3 regions of the Sanguibacter sp. Z1732 genome follow, and region 3 is predicted to be linked to each of the others. Evidence: riboswitches for the same ligand, from Rfam matches in the RefSeq annotation. Region 3 holds a riboswitch; each other region holds the start of a gene.

Region 1 (7,315 bases), 180 kb from region 3:
CCTACGCAGAGCCCGGCAGTGCGTGGTGGACCACCGGCATCATGGCGCTCACCGTGCTGCCTCGCCGGCTCATGCCGGTCGCCACTGTGCTGGCGGGGGCGGCAGTGCTTCTCCTCGGGGCCATGCTGGACGCGGCGGTCACTGACGGGTTCTCCTTCCCGATCATCGTCGGACTGCTGCTCTGGAGCGTTCTCGAGGTCCGACCCGGCATGGCCTCCATGGCATCGGCTGCGGGCCTCTACACCGCTGCGATCGGCAGCCGTTTCGCCCACGAACCCGAGAACGGACCCATCAACGTCCTCGTGCTCGGCATCGTCGCCGTCTGTGCCCTCATCGTCGGCCACAGCCGCCGCGTCCGGGAACGTGCCGACGAGGGCGCCGGGGCGCACGAGGCCGAACTCACCTCAGCCCGAGAGCGCGCCACCGAGAGGACGCGCCAGGCCATGGCACGTGAACTCCATGACGTCGCTTCGCATGCCGTGAGCCTCGTCGCGGTCCAAGCCGGCGCGGCCGAACTCGCCTGGCCGCAGGACCCAGCCGCGACGCGTGCGGGGGTGCAGGCAGTGGGCGACACCGTGTCGACCGCCCTGGGCGAACTCGACGTCCAGTCATGGGGGACGGGTTCGGCACCCGCATGGGATGACATCGAGCGGATTGTGGCCCGCCTCCAGGGTGCCGGCCTCGACATCCGGCTCACTGCCTCCGGACGCCCACCAGACGTACTGCTGCCGGTTGTGCACCGCCTCGTCCAGGAAGCCCTGACCAACGTGCTCAAGCACGCGGACGGGGCCACCGCATACGTCACCATCGGCAGCGACGAGCAGTGCACGCATCTGGAGGTGACCGACGACGGGCCGGGCCGCACGGTGGCAGTAGCAGGGTTCGGGCTGGCCGGACTCGAGGACCGCGTCACCGCCGTGGGAGGTCGGCTGCTCGTCGGACCGGGGGATGGCGGCGGTTTCGCATTGCGGGCCGTTCTGCCCCATGAGCCGACACAACTGCGCGGGAGGGCCCGGCCGTGACGATCCGTGTCCTGCTCGCCGACGACCACGCCATGATGCGGGCGGGTTTGGCCGGCGTGCTCGGCTCCGATCCCGAGATCGAGATCGTCGGGGAGGCGCAGGACGGCGCCGCGGCCGTCTCCCAGGCCCGGCGGTTACGTCCGGACGTGGTGCTCATGGACATCGAGATGCCGGGGATCGACGGGGTGACCGCCATCGGGCGCCTGGCCACGGCGGCTCCCGCAGCACGCTGCCTCGTGCTGACGACGTTTGACGTCGATGAGTACGTGCTCGGTGCGCTGCGGGCGGGAGCCGCCGGCTTCCTCCTGAAGACCACACCGCCTCGGGATCTCATCCAGGGGGTCAAGGACTGCGCCGCAGGGGGATCGGCGCTCGGACCCACTGTGGTGCGGCGCCTCGTTGCCTCCTATGTAGGCGCAGCGCGCGAGCCGGTTCCCGGGCTGGAGTTGCTCACCGAACGCGAGCGCGAGGTGCTCGCAGTCATGGCGCGCGGGCTGAGCAACGCCGAGATCGGTGCCGAACTGCACCTCACGGAGAACACCGTGCGCACCCACGTCGCCCACATTCTCGCCAAACTGGGGGTGCGGGACAGGGTCCAGGCAGTGATCCTCGCCCACCGCGCCGGGATCGCCTGAGGGGATCGGCCTACGGTTCTCCTGCGCGAGCGGTCGGGGGGAACCAGCGTGAGTATCGGAGTGCCCGCGATCGCCCTCGTCGTCGGCGCCATTGGCATCCTTGGAACCGTCTTGACCGTCCCGGCATGGGCGCGCACATCCGGCTTCGCACGTCAGGGCGCCGAACAGTCCTGGGGTTGCGCACGTTCGGAGGCAGCGCACGTAACGGTCCTCTTGGTTCACTATGGAGCCATGACCTCCCTTGCTCATTCGGACGTGAACCTGCCCCGTGTTCTGGTCGTCGATGACGAAACCCCCTTGGCGCGATTGGTCGCGAACTATCTTGAGCGCGAGGCTTCGAGGTCCAGACCTGCGCTGACGGCGACGACGCGGTGCAGCGTGCGCGACAGTGGCGACCCGGGGTGGTGGTGCTGGACCTCGGCCTGCCTGGTCTCGATGGCATCGAGGTCTGCCGGAGCGTGCGCACGTTCTCTGACTGCTACATCATCATGCTCACCGCCCGCGTGGAGGAGGTCGACAAACTCAACGGCCTCTCGGTGGGCGCCGATGACTACGTGACCAAGCCGTTCAGCCCACGTGAACTCGTTGCACGCGTGCGGGCGATGCTGCGTCGTCCGCGGCAGAACCCACCGGGCCACCATGGCGCAGTAGCGTCGTTCGGGCCACTGACCGTTGACGCTCTGGGCCGGGAAGTGTCCCTCGACGGCGAAACTGTCCAACTCACGCGCACCGAGTTCGACGTACTCGCAGCACTGGCGGCGCGCCCGCACATGGTCTTCACCCGGCGCCAACTCATCGAGACGGTATGGGGACCCAATTGGGTGGGCGATGACAACCTCGTCGATGTCCATATCGGACATCTGCGACGCAAACTCGGCGACAAGGCATCCGCGCCGAGGTTCATCCGGACCGTACGTGGAGTTGGCTACCGAATGGGGACCGGGTCATGAACAAGCGGCAGCCAAGACAGTGGGGACTGGGCGCTCGGCTCCTGGCAGCGATCGTCGTGGTCCTCTTGGTGGCCGCCGGGACAGCGTGGGGTGTCGCTTCGATGATCGGGCCGATGATCTTCCACGATCACATGCTCATGGCCGAGCCCGCTGACTCCGAGGTCGTGGCTCACGCACGGCAAGCCTTCACCGCGGCATGGACCCTGTCCCTCTCCGTGGCGCTCCTCGTCGCTCTCCTGTCGTCGGTGCTCGTGAGCATCTTCGTCACTCGACGCATCACCAGGGCGTTGGAAAGGGTCCGACAAGCAGCAGTGCAGGTCGCAAGCGGTGACTACAACGTCCATGTGCCAGCGGTCCACATGGGCGCGCAGTTCGATGACCTCGCCGCCGCGTTCAACACCATGGCCACTGACCTAGGCCATATCGAAAAGACCCGAACCCGCATGCTGGGCGACCTGGCCCATGAACTGCGCACCCCGGTGGCGACCCTGGATGGCTACCTCGAAGGGATCGTCGACGGTGTCGTGCCCGCCGGTGAACGGACGATGGGCATGCTGCGTGAGCCGGTCGCACGCCTTGCCCGGCTGGCCCAGGACATAACGCTCGTGACAACCGCCAGCGAGGGCCGCTTGGAGATGCGGTGGCAGCCGCTGCAGGTCCGTGACCTGCTTCAGGACGCCGCAACACAGGCAGGCGTCAAGTCCGCGGACAAGGGCATTGACCTGACGATCGAGGCCACGGAGTCGGAACGCCAGACGGTCATCACCGCGGACCCTGACCGGCTCGGGCAGGTCCTGACCAACCTGCTGGACAACGCCGTGCGGCACACCCCAACGGGAGGTCACGTCCAATTGGGTGCCAACCGGAGTGGATCGCGACTGCGGTTGTGGGTCCAGGACAACGGCGGTGGGATAGCCGCCGAGCACCTGCCCCACCTGTTCGAGCGCTTCTACCGTGCCGATGCGGCTCGTGACCGCGCGCACGGAGGGTCAGGAATCGGGCTTGCCATCAGCCGCTCCATCGTCCAGGCCCACGGTGGCAGCATGGAAGCGGCCAGCACCGGGCTTGGCCACGGCGCCGTCTTCACCATCGAACTGCCCTTGGGTCGGCAGCCTTCGCAGGCCTGAGACCGACTCCACCGCACACGTCTTCGGCAGTGGCCGCGCTGGAAAGGGTGCGCCCTCATCCGCAGCCACAGCACGAGCATCGGCCCGCCCTGGGCCGGACGGGCCGATGCCGCAACTGAGATATGCGGTCAGAGCACGCGGATGAACGTGGGGTTGCTATGGAAGATCGGGCCCTCGTACAGGGCGGTACCGGGGTTTCGGGCGGCGATGTTGTCGCCGTTGCCGGTGTAGATACCCACATGACCGGGCCACGCACCAGATCGCCGGGCTGGGCCTCGGCTGCCGAGACTATGCGTCCGGCGCCCGCCTGGGCACCGGACGTCCGAGGCAGGCTTACCCCGAATTGGGCGAAGACGTAGGCGGTGAAGCCCGAGCAATCAAAGCCCGCCGGGGTAGAGCCGCCCCACACATACGGGGTGCCCACGTAGCGGCGGGCGACGTCCACGACCGCGGAACCGGAGGCAGAGGCAGTGCTCGCGGTCTGCTCGCTTGATTCGCCGGAGGAGGAATCCTCGGTCTGCTGCTCCTGCTGTTGAGCCGGCTGCTCGGTGCGCTGCCCGGTGCGGGAGGCCGGAGCGGCACGCGGGGTGGGGCGCTCCGGCGCAGTGATGACAGGCGCTGGCGGTGGGGGTGGGGGTGGGGGTGGAGCTTCGGAGGAGACCTCAGCGACGGCGACGTGCCAGTCGATGCCCTCATCGACAGTGACGGTTGGTGAGGTGACCACCTTATCGATGTCGACGTCGGCGTCGAGCACCACGTTGGCCAGGGCGCCGGCCCCGAAACTCGAACTCGACACCTGGGGGACGGCCGCAGCGCTGGAGGCGCCCATTGTGAGCACCAGTCCGGAGGAGGCGAAGACGGCCAGCGCCCGTCTGCCGGTGGTCCCAGTGACTGAGTCAGCGAAAACGGTCAGTGGGGTGGAGGGGCGGCACGCCGCGCGGTGTCGGGCGCCGGTTGTTGGTTCAGTCAATTCGGTTCTCCAGTTCGCCTACGAGGTCAGTTGTCGGGTTCGGATTGGAGACTTACCCGGTCTGCCTGGCTCCCCAGGCGGGACTTCACCCCTAGGTGCTCGCGCACCGACGGCTGGGTCCCCCGCCCCTGCCACGGCGTTGATCGGTGACCACGGTGCGGTGGCAGGGTTCGGCGTCCGCTTGTGGGCTTCCCGCACGGCGGGAGCAAGAGTGACAGTACATACCGCGAACCCTCAGATCACGGTTAGATCACGGCATTACCGAATGCTTCATCAAACCTTCATCGTCATCCCCCGCCTCGGCGACTGCACGCCCGCCGCTCCTGTCGTAGCGTCGGGGCGGCCGAGACCTTGCCGCCTGCGCTGCAGAAGGCACCTGATTCGAGACGAAAAGCCGAGAATCTCGGGCGCAGTGGTTGCCTGGATGACCCCCACTAGGACGGTGGAAGAACATGAAAAGAATGGCGGCGCTGGTGCTGATCCGCGCCGGCTGCTCCTCGTTGGATCCGGCCTCCGAGCCCACCGCCGGAGGTGGTGAAGCCGCGTTCCTCGCCACCCATGACTTGGCCGGCATGGAGGTCGCAGAGATGATCGACCACCTGGACCGGCTCGGTGGAAAGGAACGCCCCACCGACTACATCGCCTCCATCCGGCCCGATGAACTGGTGCTCTCCGACGGGCAGCAGGAACTGGCCGAAGTGCTCATCGATGAAGAATTGGCGACCTATGCGAACGGTTTCGCCGGCTTCTGGTTGCCACGCGATCTGCAGGGCACCATCAAGGTCAACCATGACGGCCTGACGGGTACAGCCGAGTTCTCCACCACCGACGAGGTCGCCACCTGCCTCACCACCCTCCAACTGATATAGGTCGCGGTCACAACCTGTGCCAATCTCGGAGCAGCAGGACGGCGCACCGGTGAGCGCGGCGCACGCGGCTAGCGACGCCGGGCAAGCCGCCGCACCCCATAGCCGCGTCATCGGACTGGACGCGGCGCGGGCGCTGGCCATCCTGGGCATGCTCGCGGTCAACGTCGGTCCGCTCTATGACGATGGCATCGCCGGGCTGGTCATGCGGCTGCCGCACGGGCGGGCTTCATTGTTGTTCGTGCTGCTGGCCGGGATCGGGTACTCGTTCCTGACCCGCCGGGCCCGCGACGGTGCCGCGCCACCCTGGGGGCAGGTGTTGTGGCGGACGGTTCTGCTGAGCCTGATCGGGCTGAGCACTCAGTTGGCGGGTCATGGCGCCAAGGTGATCTTGACCACCTATGCGGTGCTGTTTCTCGTGGGACTGGTGGTGGTGCGGGCCCCCTCATGGCTGCTGCTGACCGCCTCGATCGCGGCAACTGCCGCTGGACCACTGGTGTGGCTGGGTGTCCAACTCAGAACCGGTGAGGTCTTCGACCGGGAGCCCGCCACGCTACTGGATGCGCCCGGGCAGATCGTGGCCTCGACATTCCTGACCGGGCCGTACCCGGTGATCACCTGGCTCGGGCCGTTCCTGTTCGGGATGTGGCTGGGCAGGTTGCGCCTGCAAGACCGGTGCGTCCAGATACGGCTGACTGTGGCCGGAGTGGTGCTGACCCTGCTTGCCGAACTCGGCTCCCGGGCGTTGGAAGCGTTCCTGGGGCGGCCGGATGGGGAGCCCGGTGTGGACTGGTTCCTTTCGGCGGCCGCACATTCGCAGATGCCGTTGTGGCTGATCCGGGGCAGTGCCTCGGCCGTGGCGGTGCTGGGCCTGACACTTCTGGTTTTGCCGTACCTGGGCCGCTTCGGTTGGCCGCTGGTGGCCACGGGTCAGTTGGCGCTGACCGTGTATGTGGTGCACCTGTTCGGCATCGCGGAGGTAGTGCGTCCCGGCCCGGGGACCGCGCCGGCGGGTCTGGTCACCACGGCGGTGATGGCCCTGGTGCTGATAGGCGCAGCGGTGGGCTGGCGGCACTTCTTCTCCCGCGGGCCGCTGGAGGCATTGTTGCGGGTGCGGCTGCGCCGGCGGCGATGAACTCGCCACCAGGCCGACGGCGTTGAGCCGATAGGACAACCGCTGCAGGGTCGCCCCGGCGGGGAAGTCGTCCAGCAGCACGGACCAGCAGGTGGGCCGGGACGTCGCCTGCGGCTCTTCGGCGCCCAGGCCAAGCGAGATCACCTCACCAACCAGTGGCCGGCGCTGACGCGGATACGTGGATCACCAGCCAGTAGGACTACAGCGCAGGTTTCCACCCCCGTCGGCAGGCCGTAGGGCAGCAGGATCGCCCGGTGCATGGCACACCCTGGCCGCGTCAGTGACGATGCGCCCCAACCACGTCCTCGCGATCCCCAGTAGCCCGTGAGCCGTCGGCGGAAGGAACCCGAGGTGCGCCGTGCGCCGCGGCGGTGCTGGTCTCGGGGCTGAGGTCCAGGCGGCGCAACAGTTGGGCGTTGAGCGCCACGACAATGGTCGACAGGGACATGAGGAGCGCGCCGACCGACATGGGTAGGACGAACCCGACCGGGGCCAGCACACCTGCGGCCAGGGGCACGGCCGCGATGTTGTAGCCGGCAGCCCACCACAGGTTCTGCTTCATCTTCCGGTACCCGGCACGGGAGAGCTGGATGACCGACAGCACCGACCG
Region 2 (7,315 bases), 1.5 Mb from region 3:
GGTCGTCGATGACGAAGCCCCCTTGGCGCGATTGGTTGCGAACTATCTGGAGCGCGATGGCTTCGAGGTCCAGACCTGCGGGGACGGTGATGACGCGGTACAGCGTGCGCGACAGTGGCGCCCTGGGGTGGTGGTGCTGGACCTTGGTCTGCCCGGTCTCGATGGCATCGAGGTGTGCCGGAGGGTGCGGGTGTTTTCTGATTGCTACATCATCATGCTCACCGCTCGCGTGGAGGAGGTAGACAAACTTATCGGCCTGTCGGTGGGCGCCGATGATTATGTGACCAAGCCGTTCAGCGCGCGTGAGCTCGTTGCACGGGTGCGGGCGATGCTGCGTCGTCCGCGGCAGAACTCACCGGGCCACCATGGCGCAGTGGCGTCGTTCGGGCCATTGACCGTTGACGCTCTGGGGCGGGAAGTGTTCCTCGACGGAAAGAGTGTCCAATTGACGCGCACTGAGTTCGACGTCCTGGCAGCGCTGGCGGGGCGCCCGGACATGGTCTTTTCCCGGCGCCAACTCATCGAGACGGTGTGGGGGCCCAATTGGGTGGGCGATGACAACCTTGTCGATGTTCACATCGGGCATCTGCGGCGCAAACTCGGCGACAAGGCATCCGCGCCGAGGTTCGTCCGCACTGTGCGGGGGGTCGGCTACCGAATGGGGACGGGTTCATGAACAAGCGGCCGCGAAAACAGTGGGGGCTGGGTGCTCGGCTCCTGGCAGCGATCGTCGCGGTCCTGTTGGTGGCCGCCGGGACAGCATGGGCTGTGGCCTCGGTGATCGGGCCGATGATCTTCCACGATCACATGCTCATGGCCGAGCCCGCTGACTCCGAGGTCGTGGCGCACGCAAGGCAAGCCTTCACCGCGGCATGGACCCTGTCTCTGTCCCTGGCGCTCCTCGTCGCTCTCCTGACGTCAGTGCTGGTCAGCATTTTCCTTACTCGACGCATCACCATGGCGTTAGAACGCCTCCGCCAAGCAGCAGCGAAGGTCGCCAGCGGTGACTACAACGTCCATGTGCCAGCGGTCCGCATGGGTGCGCAGTTCGATGACCTCGCCGGCGCGTTCAACACCATGGCCACCGACCTTGGTGGGATCGAACAGACCCGCACTCGCATGTTGGGCGACCTGGCTCATGAATTGCGCACCCCGGTGGCGACGCTGGATGGCTACCTCGAAGGGATTGTGGACGGTGTCGTGCCGGCTGATGAACCGACCATAGTCATGCTGCGTGAGCAGGTGGCACGACTTGCCCGTCTGGCCCAGGACATGGCCCTGGTGACTGCCGCTAGCGAGGGACGCTTAGAAATGCGATGGCAGCTGGTGCGGGTCGGTGACCTGCTCGAAGACGCCGCAGCACAGGCAAGCGTGAAGTGCACTAGCAAGGACATTGACCTGGCGATCGTGGCCACAAGGTCAGAACGCCAGGCGGTCATCACCGCCGACCCTGACCGGCTCGGGCAGGTCTTGACAAATTTGCTGGACAACGCCGTGCGGCACACCCCCAAGGGAGGTCAGGTCCAGTTGGGCGCCGACCGGATTGGATCGCGCCTGCGTTTGTGGGTGCAGGACAATGGCAGCGGAATAGCCGCCGAGCATCTGCCCCACCTGTTCGAGCGCTTCTACCGTGCCGATGCTGCTCGTGACCGCGCGCACGGAGGGTCGGGGATCGGCCTTGCCATCAGCCACTCCATCGCCCAGGCCCATGCGGGCAGTGTGAGAGCGGACAGCGCGGGGCTTGGCCACGGCGCGGTGTTCACTATCGAACTGCCGTTAAGTCGTCAGCATTCACAGGCTTGATATCAACTCCAATGGGCACCTCAAGGGATGCGTCCTCGTCGGCACCCACAGCACGAGCATCGGCCCGCCCCTGGGGCAGGGCGGGCCGATGCAGAGTGCTGAGATCTGCGGTCAGAGCACGCGGATGAACGTGGGGTTGTTATGGAAGATGGGTCCCTCGTACAGCGCGGTGCCGGGGTTTCGGGCGGCGATGTTGTTGCCATTGCCGGTGTAGATGCCCACGTGACCGGGCCACGCCACCAGATCGCCGGGCTGGGCTTCGGCTGCCGAGACGATGCGTCCGGCGCCCGCCTGGGCACCGGATGTCCGAGGCAGGCTTACCCCGAATTGGGCGAAGACGTAGGCGGTGAAGCCCGAGCAATCAAAGCCCGCCGGGGTGGAGCCGCCCCACACATACGGGGTGCCTACATAGCGGCGGGCGACGTCCACGACCGCAGAACCGGAAGAGGTGCTTGCGACCTGCTCGCTGGACCCGCCCGAGCCTTCCCCGGCCTGCTCCTCGGCCTGCTGCTCCGGCTGTTGAGCCGGCTGCTCGGTGCGCTGCCCGGTGCGGGAGGCCGGGGCGGCGTCCTGGGTGGGGCGCTGCGGCGCGGTGATGACCGGCTCTGGCGGCGGGGGAGGGGGCGGGGCTTCGGAGGAGACCTCGGCGGCGGCGAAGTCCCAGGCGATGTCTGCATCGACCGAGACGGTCGGTGAGGTGGTCACCTTGTCGAGGTCGGCGTCGAGCACCACGTTGGCCAGGGAGCCAACGCCGGAACTCGAACTCGACACCTGGGGGAGGGCTACAGCGCTGGAGGCGCCCATGGTGAGCGCCAAGCCGGAGGAGGCAAAGACGGCCAGCGCCCGTCTGCCGGTGGTCCCAGTGACTGCGTGACCAAGAACGGTCAGTGGGGTGGAGGGGCGGCAGGCCGCGCGGTGTCGGGCGCCGGTTGTTGGTTCAGTCAATTCGGTTCTCCAGTTCGCCTACGAGGTCAGTTGTCGGGTTCGGGTTGGAGATTCACCCGGTCTCACCTGGCTTCCCAGGCGGGACTTCACCCCTAGGTGCTCGCGCACCGACGGTTGGGTCCCCCGCCCCTGCCACGGCGTTGATCGGTGACCACGGTGCGGTGGCAGGGTTCGGCGTCCGCTTGTGGGCTTCCCGCACGGCGGGAGCAAGAGTGACAGTACATACCGCAAATCCTCAGATCACGGTTTGATCACGGGATTACCGGAATACTTCATCAAACCTTCATCGTCACACCCCGCCTCGCCGGCTGCATGCCTGCCGCTGCTGTCGTAACGTCGAGAGCCAATGCTGTGATGGTTATCGAAACGGGAGCGACAATGAGAACCGCAGAGATGATGGATACCCACCCTGCCCAGATCACTCTGGACCGGGATCTACTGGCCCGAACGATCGATGCCCTCGTGGCCTGTTCCCAGGCGTGTACCGCCTGCGCAGACGCTTGTCTGAGCGAGGAAATGGTTGCCGAGTTGCGCACGTGCATACGTACCAACCTGGACTGCGCCGACATCTGCGATGCCACGGCCCGCATGCTGTCCCGACAAACCGGTCATGACGCTAACCTCATCCGTGCTCAGTTGCAGGCCTGCGCCCAGGCTTGTCAGTCCTGCGGCGATGAGTGCGCCCGTCACGCACAGGCCCATGACCATTGCCGCATCTGCGCAGAGGCGTGCCGAGCCTGCGAGGAAGCCTGCAACGAACTCCTCGCCACCATCAGTTGACAGGGCTACTTGCGCCCGCGCCGGCCCAGAACGGCCTGCTGGGGCGATTCAAATAGGCGCCGCAGGAAGGCTCCGCCTGGGTCCGGGACGAAAGACCTAAACTCTCGGCAGCAGCAGTTGCCTACGATGACCCAGTTGATCGGCAAGAATCCTTGGTAAGTATGACCTGCTGCCGTGCTGGTCAGAAGATGCGCCGGGACTGATAGGACAGGTGGAAGAACGTGAAAAGAATTGCGGCGATCGTCGGGGCGCTGGTGCTGATCCTCGCCGGCTGCTCCTCGGCGGATCCGGCCTCCGAGCCAACCACCGAGGGTGATGAAGCCGAGTTCCTCGCCACCCATGACCTGGCCGGCATGGAGGTCGCGGAGATGATCGACCACCTCGATCGACTCGGTGGGCCCGAACGCCCCACCGACTACATGGCCTCCATCCGAGCCGATGAACTGATGTTCTCCGATGGGCAGCAAGAACTTACCCTGCCCATGCCCGAGGACCGTTTCTACCTCTCCGTAGCCCCCTACGTGAACCAGACTCACGAGTGCTTCTACCACAGCCTGACCACATGCCAGGGTGAGCTGACCGACGAGGACCTCCAGGTGCGGATCCTCGACGATGCAACAGGCGAGGTGCTCATCGATGAAGAGGTGACGACCTATGCGAACGGCTTCGCCGGCTTCTGGTTGCCGCGCGATGTCCAGGGCACCATTGAGGTTCACTATGACGGCCTGACCGGGTCAGCCGACTTCTCCACCACCGACGAGGGCGCGACCTGCCTCACCACCCTCCAACTGACGTAGGAACGCCCGGGCCGGCCGCGGAGGGGCTCAGAGGGCCTCGCACCTAGTCGGCCCAGGGTCCCTTCACCGGGTCGACATGACACTTGGATGGGCGCGGTCACAACCTGTGCCAGGGCGGAGCAGCAGGATGGCGCATCGGTGAGCGCGGCGCACACGGCAGGCGCCTCCCCGGATGCCAGCGCACCCCATGGCCGGGTCACCGGGCTGGACGCGGCACGGGCGCTGGCCATCGTGGGCATGGTCGCGGTCAACATCGGTCCGCTGTATGACGACGGCATTGCTGGGCTCGTCATGCGGTTGCCGCACGGGCGGGCCTCATTGTTGTTCGTGCTGCTGGCCGGGATCGGGTACTCGTTGCTGACCCGGCGAGCCCGTGACGGTGGCGCGCTGCCGTGGGGGCAGGTGTTGTGGCGGACGGTTCTGCTGAGCCTGATCGGGTTGAGTACTCAGTTAGCGGGTCATGGCTCTGATGTCATCCTGACCACCTATGCGGTGCTCTTCCTCGTGGGACTGGTGGTGGTGCGGGCACCGTCCGGGCTGCTGCTGACCGCCTCGATCGTGGCAGTTGCCGCTGGGCCACTGGTGTGGCTGGGTGTCCAACTGCGAACCGGTGAGGTCTTCGACCGCGAGCCTGCCACGATGCTGGACGCGCCGGGGCAGATCGTGGCCTCGACACTGCTGACCGGGCCCTACCCGGTGATCACCTGGCTCGCGCCGTTCCTATTCGGGATGTGGCTAGGCCGGTTGCGGCTGCACGACCGGTGGGTCCAGATACGGCTGACTGTGGCGGCAGTGGTGCTGACCTTGATTGCCGAACTCGGCTCCCGGGTGCTGGAAGTGTTCCTGGGGCGGCCCGGTAGAGAGCCGGCTGTGGACTGGTTCCTCTCGGCGGCGGCGCATTCGCAGATGCCGTTGTGGCTGATCCGGGGCAGCGCCTCGGCCGTGGCGGTGCTGGCCCTGACACTATTGGTGCTGCCTTACCTGGGCCGCTTTGGTTGGCCGCTGGTGGCCACGGGGCAGTTGGCGCTGACGGTGTATGTGGTCCACTTGTTCGCCATCGCGCAGGTGGTGCGTCCCGGGCCGCAGACCGCCCAGGACGGTCTGGCCATCACCGCGGTGATGGCACTGGTGCTGGTAGGAGCGGCGGTGGCCTGGCGGCACTTCTTCTCCCGCGGCCCACTGGAGGCAGCGTTGCGGCTGTGGCGCCGGTGACGAACTGGCCCCTCGTCACTGACCCGCCATGTCACCGCCATTGGCCCCTACCCGACGAACGCAGTTGTTGCCCGCTCAGACCCCGGCGTAGGAGTGCAGGGAGTTGATGAAAATGTTCACGCCGTAGTAGTTGAACATCAGTGCCGCGAACCCGGCCAGGGAGAAGTAGGCGAAGGCCTTCTTGCTCCAGCCGGTGGTCAGCCGCACGTGGCAGTATGCGGCATAGATGATCCACACCATCAGCGAGACGACCTCCTTGGGGTCCCAGCCCCACGCCCGGCCCCAGGCGTACTCGGCCCAGATCGATCCGGTGATGAGCACGAAGGTCCAGCCCACTAGGCCCACGGCGTTCAGCCGGTAGGACAATCGCTCCAGGGTCTCCTCTGCGGGGAAGGCGTCCAACAGCCGGGACCAGAACGTGGGCCGGGCCGGCAACGTCTGTGGCTCCTGTCCGCCCAGGTCCATCGATGCGACTTCACCCTCGGTGGGCTGTGCCTCCTGCGCCACCAGCGTGGCACCCCGGGTGCCGTCGGCGCCTGCGCTAGCACTGCCCGTGCGAGCACCGTGCGCACCGCTACGGCCCTCGACACCGCGGCCGCCTAACGGCTGCCGCCTTGATCCGCCGGACTGGGCATGCTCGGCTTCCCGCCGTCGTTCGTCACCTCCACGCACCAGTTGCAGCACTGACAGTGCTGCGCCCACGCAGAACAACGCGGTCGCCAGCGAGGCAACCGATACGTGGATCACCAGCCAGTAGGACTGCAGTGCCGGCTGCACCCCGTCGGCGACGGTGTACAGCAGCGTGATAGCAATGAGCAGCGCGACCACGTTGATCAGCAAGACCAGCGTCCCCAGGTAACGGACATCCTTGTGCCGGTTGACCACCATGAACACCACCATGGTGAACATCGTCGACATCAGGGTGAACTCATACATGTCCGCCCACGGCACCCGCTCGGCGGCGATCGCGCGCAGCACCACTGCCCCGACGTGAAAGATCAGCCCGAGCCAACTGGTGCTCATCGCGATGCCCACCGCCTTGCGGGCCCGGCCCGGGTCTGCCCCCTTGCCGAACCCGGACAGGTCCACCGCGAAGCCCACCATCGCCACCACGTAGGCGCTGATGGTGCCGTAAATCAACAACGTGCTAATCGTGCCCAGTTGCTCGTTCATTTTTTCTCCCTTGCGCCCGGACCGGGCAATACACTCAGGACCCGATCAAGTTCACCGCGCAGACCTGAGTCGTCATTGCGCGCCAATGCTGCGGCATGCACCACTGTCGTGCCCCGCTCCCCGGGCACCAGACGCACCCAGATCCGCCGCCGGGGCAGAAACAGCGCGGCGATCAACCCGCCGAAAGCCAGCGTGGCGAAGATCCCCTGCCAAAGCGGGGCCGGGTCATAACGCAGGTCCAACGCCACGAACCGGGGCAGGTCGTTGAAGGTCAACGTACCCTGCCCGTCGGGCAGGTCCACGCTCTGGCCCGGGCGCAGCTCCAGTTGCACCGGACCTTCGGTGCCGTCCTGCCCGGTAGTGATGACCTGCTCCAGACCATCGGTGTCCAGCACGAACATATTGCGCGGCACGCCCTCGTCCAGGCCCAAGTCCCCGGTGTACATCTGCAGCAGCATCACCGGGTCCATCGGTAGCGGGTGGATCGAGGACACATAGGCACCCTCCGCATCCTGCGCTGCGGTGGGCAGCAGCGAGCCATTGAACGCCAACTGCAACTCCCCGTCATTCGCAGAGGGCACCATCACCACCCCGGTGGAGCCATA
Region 3 (7,315 bases):
AATCCGGACCGGCCCCGGGTGCCGACGACGGCGAGGCGCACCTGGGCGGACAGGTCCACCAACACTCCGGCCGCGTCGCCGGTCTCCAGGGCGCTGGTCACCTGCACACCCACGCCCTCACAGCGGGTGAGGGCCTCGTCCAGGACCGCTTGCGCGCCGTCGCGGATGGCGGTGTCGTCCAGGGTGGCATACCCGCCGTCGATGGTTCCGGCGGCGAAGGTGGGCAGCGCGTAGGCACACACCAGGTGCAGGTTCCAACCCGACTTTCCGGCGTGGGCCAACGCCCAGTCCAGTGCGTTCAGGCTGGCGGCTGATCCGTCGACTCCGACGAGGATCGTGGGTTCGCGTTCCATACCGGTCTACCCCCGTTTTTTGGGCTGATCTTGACCATTGTGCTACAAGCCTGACGGTTGCGGGGCATGTCGCCGGAAAATCTTATAGCTGTCTCATCGGAGCTGTTCATCGGTGCCTGTGCCAGCACCTCTCCGCACGGGCACGCAGGTACACGACGCACCGGTGCGCACAGCACAACGGCCCGCCCCGATGCGGGACGAGCCGTTGTGAGTGGTGCGTGTGCCGGTCAGCCCATCACACGGATGAACGTGGGGCTCGAGTTCCAGATCGGGCCCTCGTGCAGGGGTGAACTGGGGTTGCGAGCCGCGATGTGCTGGCCGTTGCCGGTGTAGATGCCCACGTGTCCGGGCCACCAGACCAGGTCGCCGGGCCGCGCCTCAGAAGCCGAGACCACACGGCCGGCGTTGCGCTGGGCCGAGGACGACCGGGGCAGGGAGACACCGAACTGGGCGTACACGTAGGCGGTGAAGCCGGAGCAGTCGAACCCGGCCGGAGTGCTACCGCCGTACACGTACGGGGTGCCCGTGTACCGGCGGGCCAGGTTCACCACGGCAGAGCCGGAACCGGACGCGGGTGCGGCGCTCTGCGTGGATTCGCTCGCGGGCTCCTCGGCCTGCTGCTCCTCCGCCTGCTGCGTCTCCTCCTGAGCCGGAGCGGCGGTGCGGTTGCCGGTGCGGGCCGCCGGGGCGGTGGCCGCGGTGGGCCGCTGCGTGGTCGCCGCCGGCGGGGGCGGTGGGGGCGGAGGTGGTGGCGGGGCCTCGGAACTCACCACGGCCGCGGTGAAGGACCAGTCGGTGTCGGCGTCGACCGAGATGGTCGGCGAGGTGCTGACGGAGTCGCGGTCACCATCGAGCACCACGTTGGCCAGCGAACCGAGGCCGGAAGCGGAGTTGGACACCTGGGGGGCAGCGGCCGCGGTGGAGGCGCCCATGGTCAGCGCCAGTCCGGAGGAAGCAACTACGGCCAGTGCACGACGACCGGTGGTGCCGGCCACTGTGGTGCCGAAAGCGGTCAGGGGGGTGGAGGGCCGGCACGCTGCGCGGTGGCGGGCTCCGGTTGTGCGTTGAGTCAAAATCTTCTCCACGCGCCTACGGGGTGAGCTGTCGGGTTCGGGTTGGAGATTCACCCGGTCTTACCTGGCGAACCAGGTGGGACTTCACCCCTAGGTGCTCGCGCACCAAAGGTTGGGTCCCCCGTCCCTGTCAATTGCGTCTGTCGGGACCTGCTGGCGGTGACAGGGTTCGGCGCCGCCTGCGGGTACTCATCGATGGAGGGGACGACGAGCACGGCTGACGTTACCCGACGCACCCGGCAAAAGTCACATTCCGGTCACAATTGGTTCTGTGAAATGGTTCACAGGATCTGCCCCTGGCGCCTACGTCCCAGAAAATGGTGGAATTCCGAGGCAACGGCGCGATCGACGAGACGCTGTGTCATCGCCACAATGTGGACTGCGCCACATGCAGGACGCCGCTCTCGTGACCCGCCCAGCGAGCGCGCGGGCTGCGGCTGTGCTAGATCCACGGCACCGAGCACCTGCCGGCGGGCCCTCCGGCGCCCCGTCCCGAACGCACGCGGGCGTCACACGGACACCCGCTACGGGCACCGGATCACCCCGGCTCGGCGGCGCTGACGAACAGGTGCCCCACGGTGTCCTCGGTGAGCTCCAGACTCTGTCCGTTCACGGTCAGGTCTACCGCTGCGCCGTCGGTCTGGGCGCGGAAGCCCACCCCGGGCACCAACCCGACGCGCTCGAACTCGGTCAGCAGCTCCACATCCACCTGCAGCGGCTCCCCGATCCGCACCAGCGTGTAGTGGGCCGGATCGGCGGTGATAGCGGTGCTCAGGGACGTACCGGGCAGTTCGGCGACACCGGCGGCGACGGGCTGCCCGATCTCGGCGGGGCCGGGGATGGTGTTGCCGTAGGGATCCTCCCGCGGGCGCTCGAGCAGTTCGAGCAACTGCTGCTCCACCCGCTCGCTCATCACGTGCTCCCACCGGCAGGCCTCTTCGTGCACGTAGGGCCAGTCGAGTTTGATCACATCGGTCAGCAGCCGTTCGGCCAGGCGGTGCTTGCGCATCACCTGGGTGGCCCGCCGCAGGCCCTCATCGGTCAGTTCCAGGTGCCGGTCACCGGAGACCACCATCAGGCCGTCCCGTTCCATGCGCGCCACCGTCTGGGACACGGTGGGCCCGGAGTGACCCAGACGCTCCGCGATCCGGGCGCGCAGGGGCACCACGCCGTCCTCGATCAGTTCGAACACGGTCTTGAGATACATCTCCGTGGTGTCGATCAGGTCGCTCACGTGCCTGCCCCTTGGTGGTCGCCGCATTCCTCCCGTCAGCCTAGTGCCCGGCGTCCGGCTCCGGACCGGGTGCGCCGCACCTCCTGCGCGCCCTGCCGGCAACTCTCCCGCCCAGGGCCGGCCGGCCGCGCGCCGCAGCGCTCCTGGCGAGGCCGGCGGACCTGCGATGATCGTGCCCATGAACGATCCCGCGATCGCCATCCCGGCCTCGATCCGTCCCGCGGACGGCCGGTTCGGCTCCGGTCCCGCGCGCATCAGGCCGGAGCAGAGCCAGGCGCTGGCCGCCCTGGGCACCACGCTGCTGGGCACCTCCCACCGTCAGCCCCCGGTGCGCTCCCTGGTCGGCCGCGTCCGGGAGGGTCTCGCTGCCCTGTTCAACCTCCCCGAGGGGTACGAGGTGGCCCTGGGCAACGGTGGCGCCTCGATGTTCTGGGACGCGGCCACCTTCGGATTGATCCGCACCCGCTCCCAGCACGTCCGGGCCGGGGAGTTCGGCGCCAAGTTCGCCGCCGCCGCGAGCGGCGCACCGTTCCTGGCCGACCCGCAGATCCTCACCGCCGAACCCGGCAGCACCCGCTCCCCCGAGGCCGCTGCGGGGATCGATGCCTACTGCTGGGTCCACAACGAGACCTCCACCGGCACCCTCACCCCGGTCAGAAGGGTCGACGACGACGGTGCCCTGATGCTCGTCGACGGCACCTCGGCCGCGGGTGGGGTGGAGGTGGACGTGAGCCAGACCGACGCCTACTACTTCGCCCCACAGAAGGCCCTGGGCTCCGACGGCGGCCTGTGGCTGGCCCTGTTGTCCCCGGCCGCGATCGAGCGGGTCGAGGAACTGGGTCAGCGCTGGGCGCCGGCGTCGTTGTCCCTTCCCGCGGCGCTGGCCAACTCCCGGCAGGACCAGACCGTGAACACCCCGGCGATCGCCACCCTGGTGCTGTTGGCCGAGCAGGTCGACTGGTTGAACGACCAGGGCGGCCTGGACTTCGCCGCGGCGCGCACCGCGCAGTCCTCCCAGCTGCTGTACCAGTGGACCACCGAGCGTGACTTCGCCACCCCCTTCGTGGCCGACCCGGCACACCGCTCGCCGGTGGTGGTCACGATCGACTTCGAGGAGAGCATCGATGCCGCGGTGCTGGCGAGGGTGCTGCGCAACAACGGCATCGTCGACACCGAGCCCTATCGCAAACTCGGGCGCAACCAGTTGCGGATCGGCACCTACCCCTCGGTGACCCCCGAGGATGCCGCAGCGCTGACCGCCTGCCTGGATTACGTCGTCGAGCGTCTGTAGTCGCTTCGGTCCAGTGCGCCTCTTCGCTGACGTACGTGGGCGCCGGCCGCGCGCTCGGGAAAGTGGTGGTCCAGGTCCGCTGACCCGGCGCTCCCGCAGGAGCGCCAGGAGGCTGAGGGCGGTGCTGGTCAGCCGGCCGGGCAGGCGACGCTGGGCAGGCGGTGCTGGTCAGCCCCCCGGTCAGGCGGCGCTGCCGGCGTTCACGCCCTCCTGGGTCCTGAGTTCCTCGCGGGCCCGCGCGGCGTCGAGTTGCTCGTGGCGGTTCTGCACCAGCAGGTGCGGACGCTGCCGGAGGCGGTAACGCACCCGCACGTCCTCCCGCTTCACGGTCCACAGAGCGGCGATCCCCGCCACCAGGATGGCGGCGATCGCACCGATGCCGATCGCCCAGCGGGCGCCCCAGTTCTCCGCGATCCAGCCCACCACCGGCCCGCCGATCGGGTTCCCGGCGAAGAAGACCACCAGGTACAGGCTCATCACCCGGCCGCGCACGTTGGGGTCGGTGGTGATCTGGATGGCGGCGTTGGCCGAGGTCAGCATGGTCAGGGAGAAGTAGCCCACCGGGATCGCGCTGAGGGCGAAGAGCTCGTAGGTGGGCATCAGCGCCATCGCCCCGGAACTGATCCCGAACCCGAAGGCCGCGCCCAGCACCAGGCGCAGCCGCGGGCGCTGGCGCCGGGCGGCCATCAACGCACCGGCCAGGGATCCGATCGCCAGGATCGACCCGAGCACCCCGTACTCCCCCGCACCCATGCCGAACTCGTCGTGGGCCATCACCGCCGAGGTCATCTGGAACTTCAGGCCCAGACCACCGATCACGAACACCACGATCATGATCGTGATGATGTCGCTGCGCCCGCGCACGTAGCGCAGGCCCTCGCGCAGTTGCCCCTTGGCTCGTACGGGACGGTCGCGGCGCTGCAGCAACTCGGACTTCATCGCCAGCATCGCCCCGATGGTGGCGGCGAAGGTGAGCGCGTTGAGCATGAACACCCAGCCGGTGCCCACCACCGCGATCAGCAGGCCGGCGACGCCGGGGCCCACCAGGCGGGCGGCGTTGAAGGAGGCGGAGTTCAGCGCCACCGCGTTGGCCAGGGAGGACGTGGGCACGATGTCGGAGACGAACACCTGCCGGGCCGGGGCGTCGAAGGCGCTGAGCACACCCAGGGCCAGTGCGAAGAAGTACACGTGCCACACCTGGGCGGTACCCAGCAGCACCAGGGCGCCCAGGGCCAGGGCGAGCACGCCCATTGCGGCCTGGGTCATCATCAGCATCTTGCGCCGGTCCACCCGGTCGGCGATCAGCCCGGCGAAGGGGCTGATGAACACAATCGGGAGGAACTGCAGGCCGGTGACGATTCCAACGTGGATCGCCGAACCTTCGGGCAGCACGGCAAGGACCAGCCAGTCCTGGGCCACCCGCTGCATCCAGGTGCCCACGTTGGCGACCAGGGCGCCGATGAACCAGATTCGGTAGTTGTACAGACGGAGTGAGGCGAATATCGAGCTCACTGGTTGTAGAGCCTCCTGAGGATCTTCTCTGCCTCGGTGAGCGTTGCGCGCTCGGCGGGGGTCAAGGTTGCGAGTCGTTTGGACAGCCACTGATCGCGGCGGCGCCTGGTCTCTTTGACCAGTTCGGTACCGGCGTCGGTGGGCGTGATGAGCACTTGGCGGCGGTCCTCGGGATGGGTGGTGCGCTCCACCAGGCCGGCATCGACCAGACACTGCACGGTGCGCGTCATCGACGGTGGTCGCACGTGCTCACGTTCAGCGAGCTCTCCCCGGGTCATCGCACCCAGTGCCACCACCGTGGCGAGCACGGCGTGCTGACCCTCGGGGATCGACATGGACCGCTGGGCCCGCAGACTGCGGGTGAGTTTCAGCAGCGTCATGCGCAGCCGCGTCGGGAACCCGACGTCGGCCACCCTCGGGCCGGGGTGCTTGGGGGCAGGAGAAATGCTCACTGCGGAGATACTACATCGTTAGTTTCGCTAAGTAAAGGTCTTGACCTTAGTTTTGCGAAATAAACGCGCTCTTTAGGCGCCAGTGCGGAAACCATGAAAAGCGACTGGGTTTCCGGTGGTGCCCGCGTCTGCGGGTCACATCCGGCCGGCGGCCGGAGGCCGGAGGCCGACGACGACGCAGCCCACCATGGGTGCAAGCGATCACCGACGACGCAGCCCACCATGGGTGCAAGCAGCGCTCACAGGCGATCGATGACCGCATCCCGCCATGGGCCACAGGCGGCGGGCACGGTACCGGGTGAGCGCCCCGCGGCCCCGACTGGTCAGGCGCGCGGCAGCCGGTCGACGATCTCGGCCAGTTCCCGGCGCGGGCCGGTGAAGAAGGGCACTTCCTCGCGCACGTGCCGGCGGGCCTCGGTGGCCCGCAACTCACGCATCAGGTCCACGATCCGGCCCAGGTCGTCGGCCTCGAACCCGAGCAACCACTCGTAGTCCCCCAGGGCGAAGGCGGAGATGGTGTTGGCCCGTACGTCGCCGTAATCGCGGGCGGCCATGCCGTGGTCACGCAGCATGGTGCTGCGCTCGGCCTCGGGCAGCAGGTACCAGTCGTAACTGCGCACGAACGGGTACACGCACAGGTACCCGCGCGGCGCCTCCCCGGAGAGGAACGCCGGCACGTGGGCGCGGTTGAACTCCGCCGGCCGGTGCGTGCCGATCTGGGACCACACCGGCTCCAGCATGGCTCCGAGCGCACTCGCACGGAGCCGTTGGTAGGCCTCCTGGACGACCTCGACGTCCTCGGCCCACCACCACACCATCAGGTCGGCATCGGCCCGGTACCCGGCCACGTCGTACCAGCCCCGCACCTGCAGCCCGTCGATGAGGTCCAGCGCGGCCAGGGCGTTGCGCACCACCAGGGCGCGGTCCTCGTCGTCGGCCGGGACCGCTTCGGTGACGCGGAACACCGAGTACATCGCGTAGGAGGTGGCGGCGTTGATCGCCTCTGGGGTGGTGCTCATGTTGCTCCTTCAGTACGAGATCGGGGGTGCTGTCGGGGCGGTGGCACTCAGTCGGCGGTGCCCGCCAATACCGGGATACCGGTGACCTCGCCGTGGCGCATCCGGCAACTGCCGGGTGGGGCCTCATCGGGGAAGGCGGCCATCTCGCCGCGCACCACCACATCGGGGTCCTCCCCGCGCTCGCGCCCGGCGCGCTCCAGGACCAGGTCCACCAGCCCGGACACGAACGCCGGGTGGATGCCCGCGGTGGTGGCGCAGGCAGCCTGCAGGCCCAGTTCGGCAGCGGTCTCCAGCGCCTCGGTCTGCAGGTCCCAGGCCACCTCCATGTGGTCGGAGATGAACCCGATCGGGGCGATCACCACCCGCTGCGTGCCCGCGCCA

What was found. Region 3 has a riboswitch for cyclic di-AMP ahead of ACRRRO_RS11615 (C40 family peptidase). Riboswitches for the same ligand answer to the same signal wherever they lie in the genome.
Region 1: another riboswitch for cyclic di-AMP. It lies ahead of ACRRRO_RS10760 (C40 family peptidase); the one in region 3 lies ahead of ACRRRO_RS11615 (C40 family peptidase).
Region 2: another riboswitch for cyclic di-AMP. It lies ahead of ACRRRO_RS19375 (C40 family peptidase); the one in region 3 lies ahead of ACRRRO_RS11615 (C40 family peptidase).

Annotation. Positions count from the first base shown of each region.
Region 1 covers NZ_CP194857.1:2,015,149-2,022,463, reverse strand. Annotated here, with positions in the region: gene ACRRRO_RS10780 (histidine kinase) at 1-1,022, shown strand, start outside; gene ACRRRO_RS10775 (response regulator) at 1,019-1,657, shown strand; gene ACRRRO_RS10770 (winged helix-turn-helix domain-containing protein) at 2,029-2,607, shown strand; gene ACRRRO_RS10765 (sensor histidine kinase) at 2,604-3,734, shown strand; partial or broken gene ACRRRO_RS10760 (C40 family peptidase) at 4,048-4,563, opposite strand; cyclic di-AMP (ydaO/yuaA leader) riboswitch at 4,705-4,853, opposite strand; gene ACRRRO_RS10755 (CueP family metal-binding protein) at 5,157-5,573, shown strand; gene ACRRRO_RS10750 (heparan-alpha-glucosaminide N-acetyltransferase domain-containing protein) at 5,623-6,705, shown strand; partial or broken gene ACRRRO_RS10745 (heavy metal translocating P-type ATPase) at 6,983-7,315, opposite strand, start outside.
Region 2 covers NZ_CP194857.1:3,727,170-3,734,484, reverse strand. Annotated here, with positions in the region: gene ACRRRO_RS19385 (response regulator) at 1-676, shown strand, start outside; gene ACRRRO_RS19380 (ATP-binding protein) at 673-1,803, shown strand; gene ACRRRO_RS19375 (C40 family peptidase) at 1,915-2,748, opposite strand; cyclic di-AMP (ydaO/yuaA leader) riboswitch at 2,749-2,898, opposite strand; gene ACRRRO_RS19370 (four-helix bundle copper-binding protein) at 3,127-3,528, shown strand; gene ACRRRO_RS19365 (CueP family metal-binding protein) at 3,750-4,325, shown strand; gene ACRRRO_RS19360 (heparan-alpha-glucosaminide N-acetyltransferase domain-containing protein) at 4,464-5,537, shown strand; gene ccsB (c-type cytochrome biogenesis protein CcsB) at 5,613-6,710, opposite strand; partial or broken gene resB (cytochrome c biogenesis protein ResB) at 6,707-7,315, opposite strand, start outside.
Region 3 covers NZ_CP194857.1:2,195,455-2,202,769, reverse strand. Annotated here, with positions in the region: gene ACRRRO_RS11620 (universal stress protein) at 1-353, opposite strand, end outside; gene ACRRRO_RS11615 (C40 family peptidase) at 581-1,426, opposite strand; cyclic di-AMP (ydaO/yuaA leader) riboswitch at 1,426-1,595, opposite strand; gene ACRRRO_RS11610 (iron dependent repressor, metal binding and dimerization domain protein) at 1,965-2,660, opposite strand; gene serC (phosphoserine transaminase) at 2,839-3,951, shown strand; gene ACRRRO_RS11600 (MFS transporter) at 4,132-5,463, opposite strand; gene ACRRRO_RS11595 (MarR family winged helix-turn-helix transcriptional regulator) at 5,460-5,915, opposite strand; gene hemQ (hydrogen peroxide-dependent heme synthase) at 6,239-6,934, opposite strand; gene ACRRRO_RS11585 (ferrochelatase) at 6,982-7,315, opposite strand, start outside.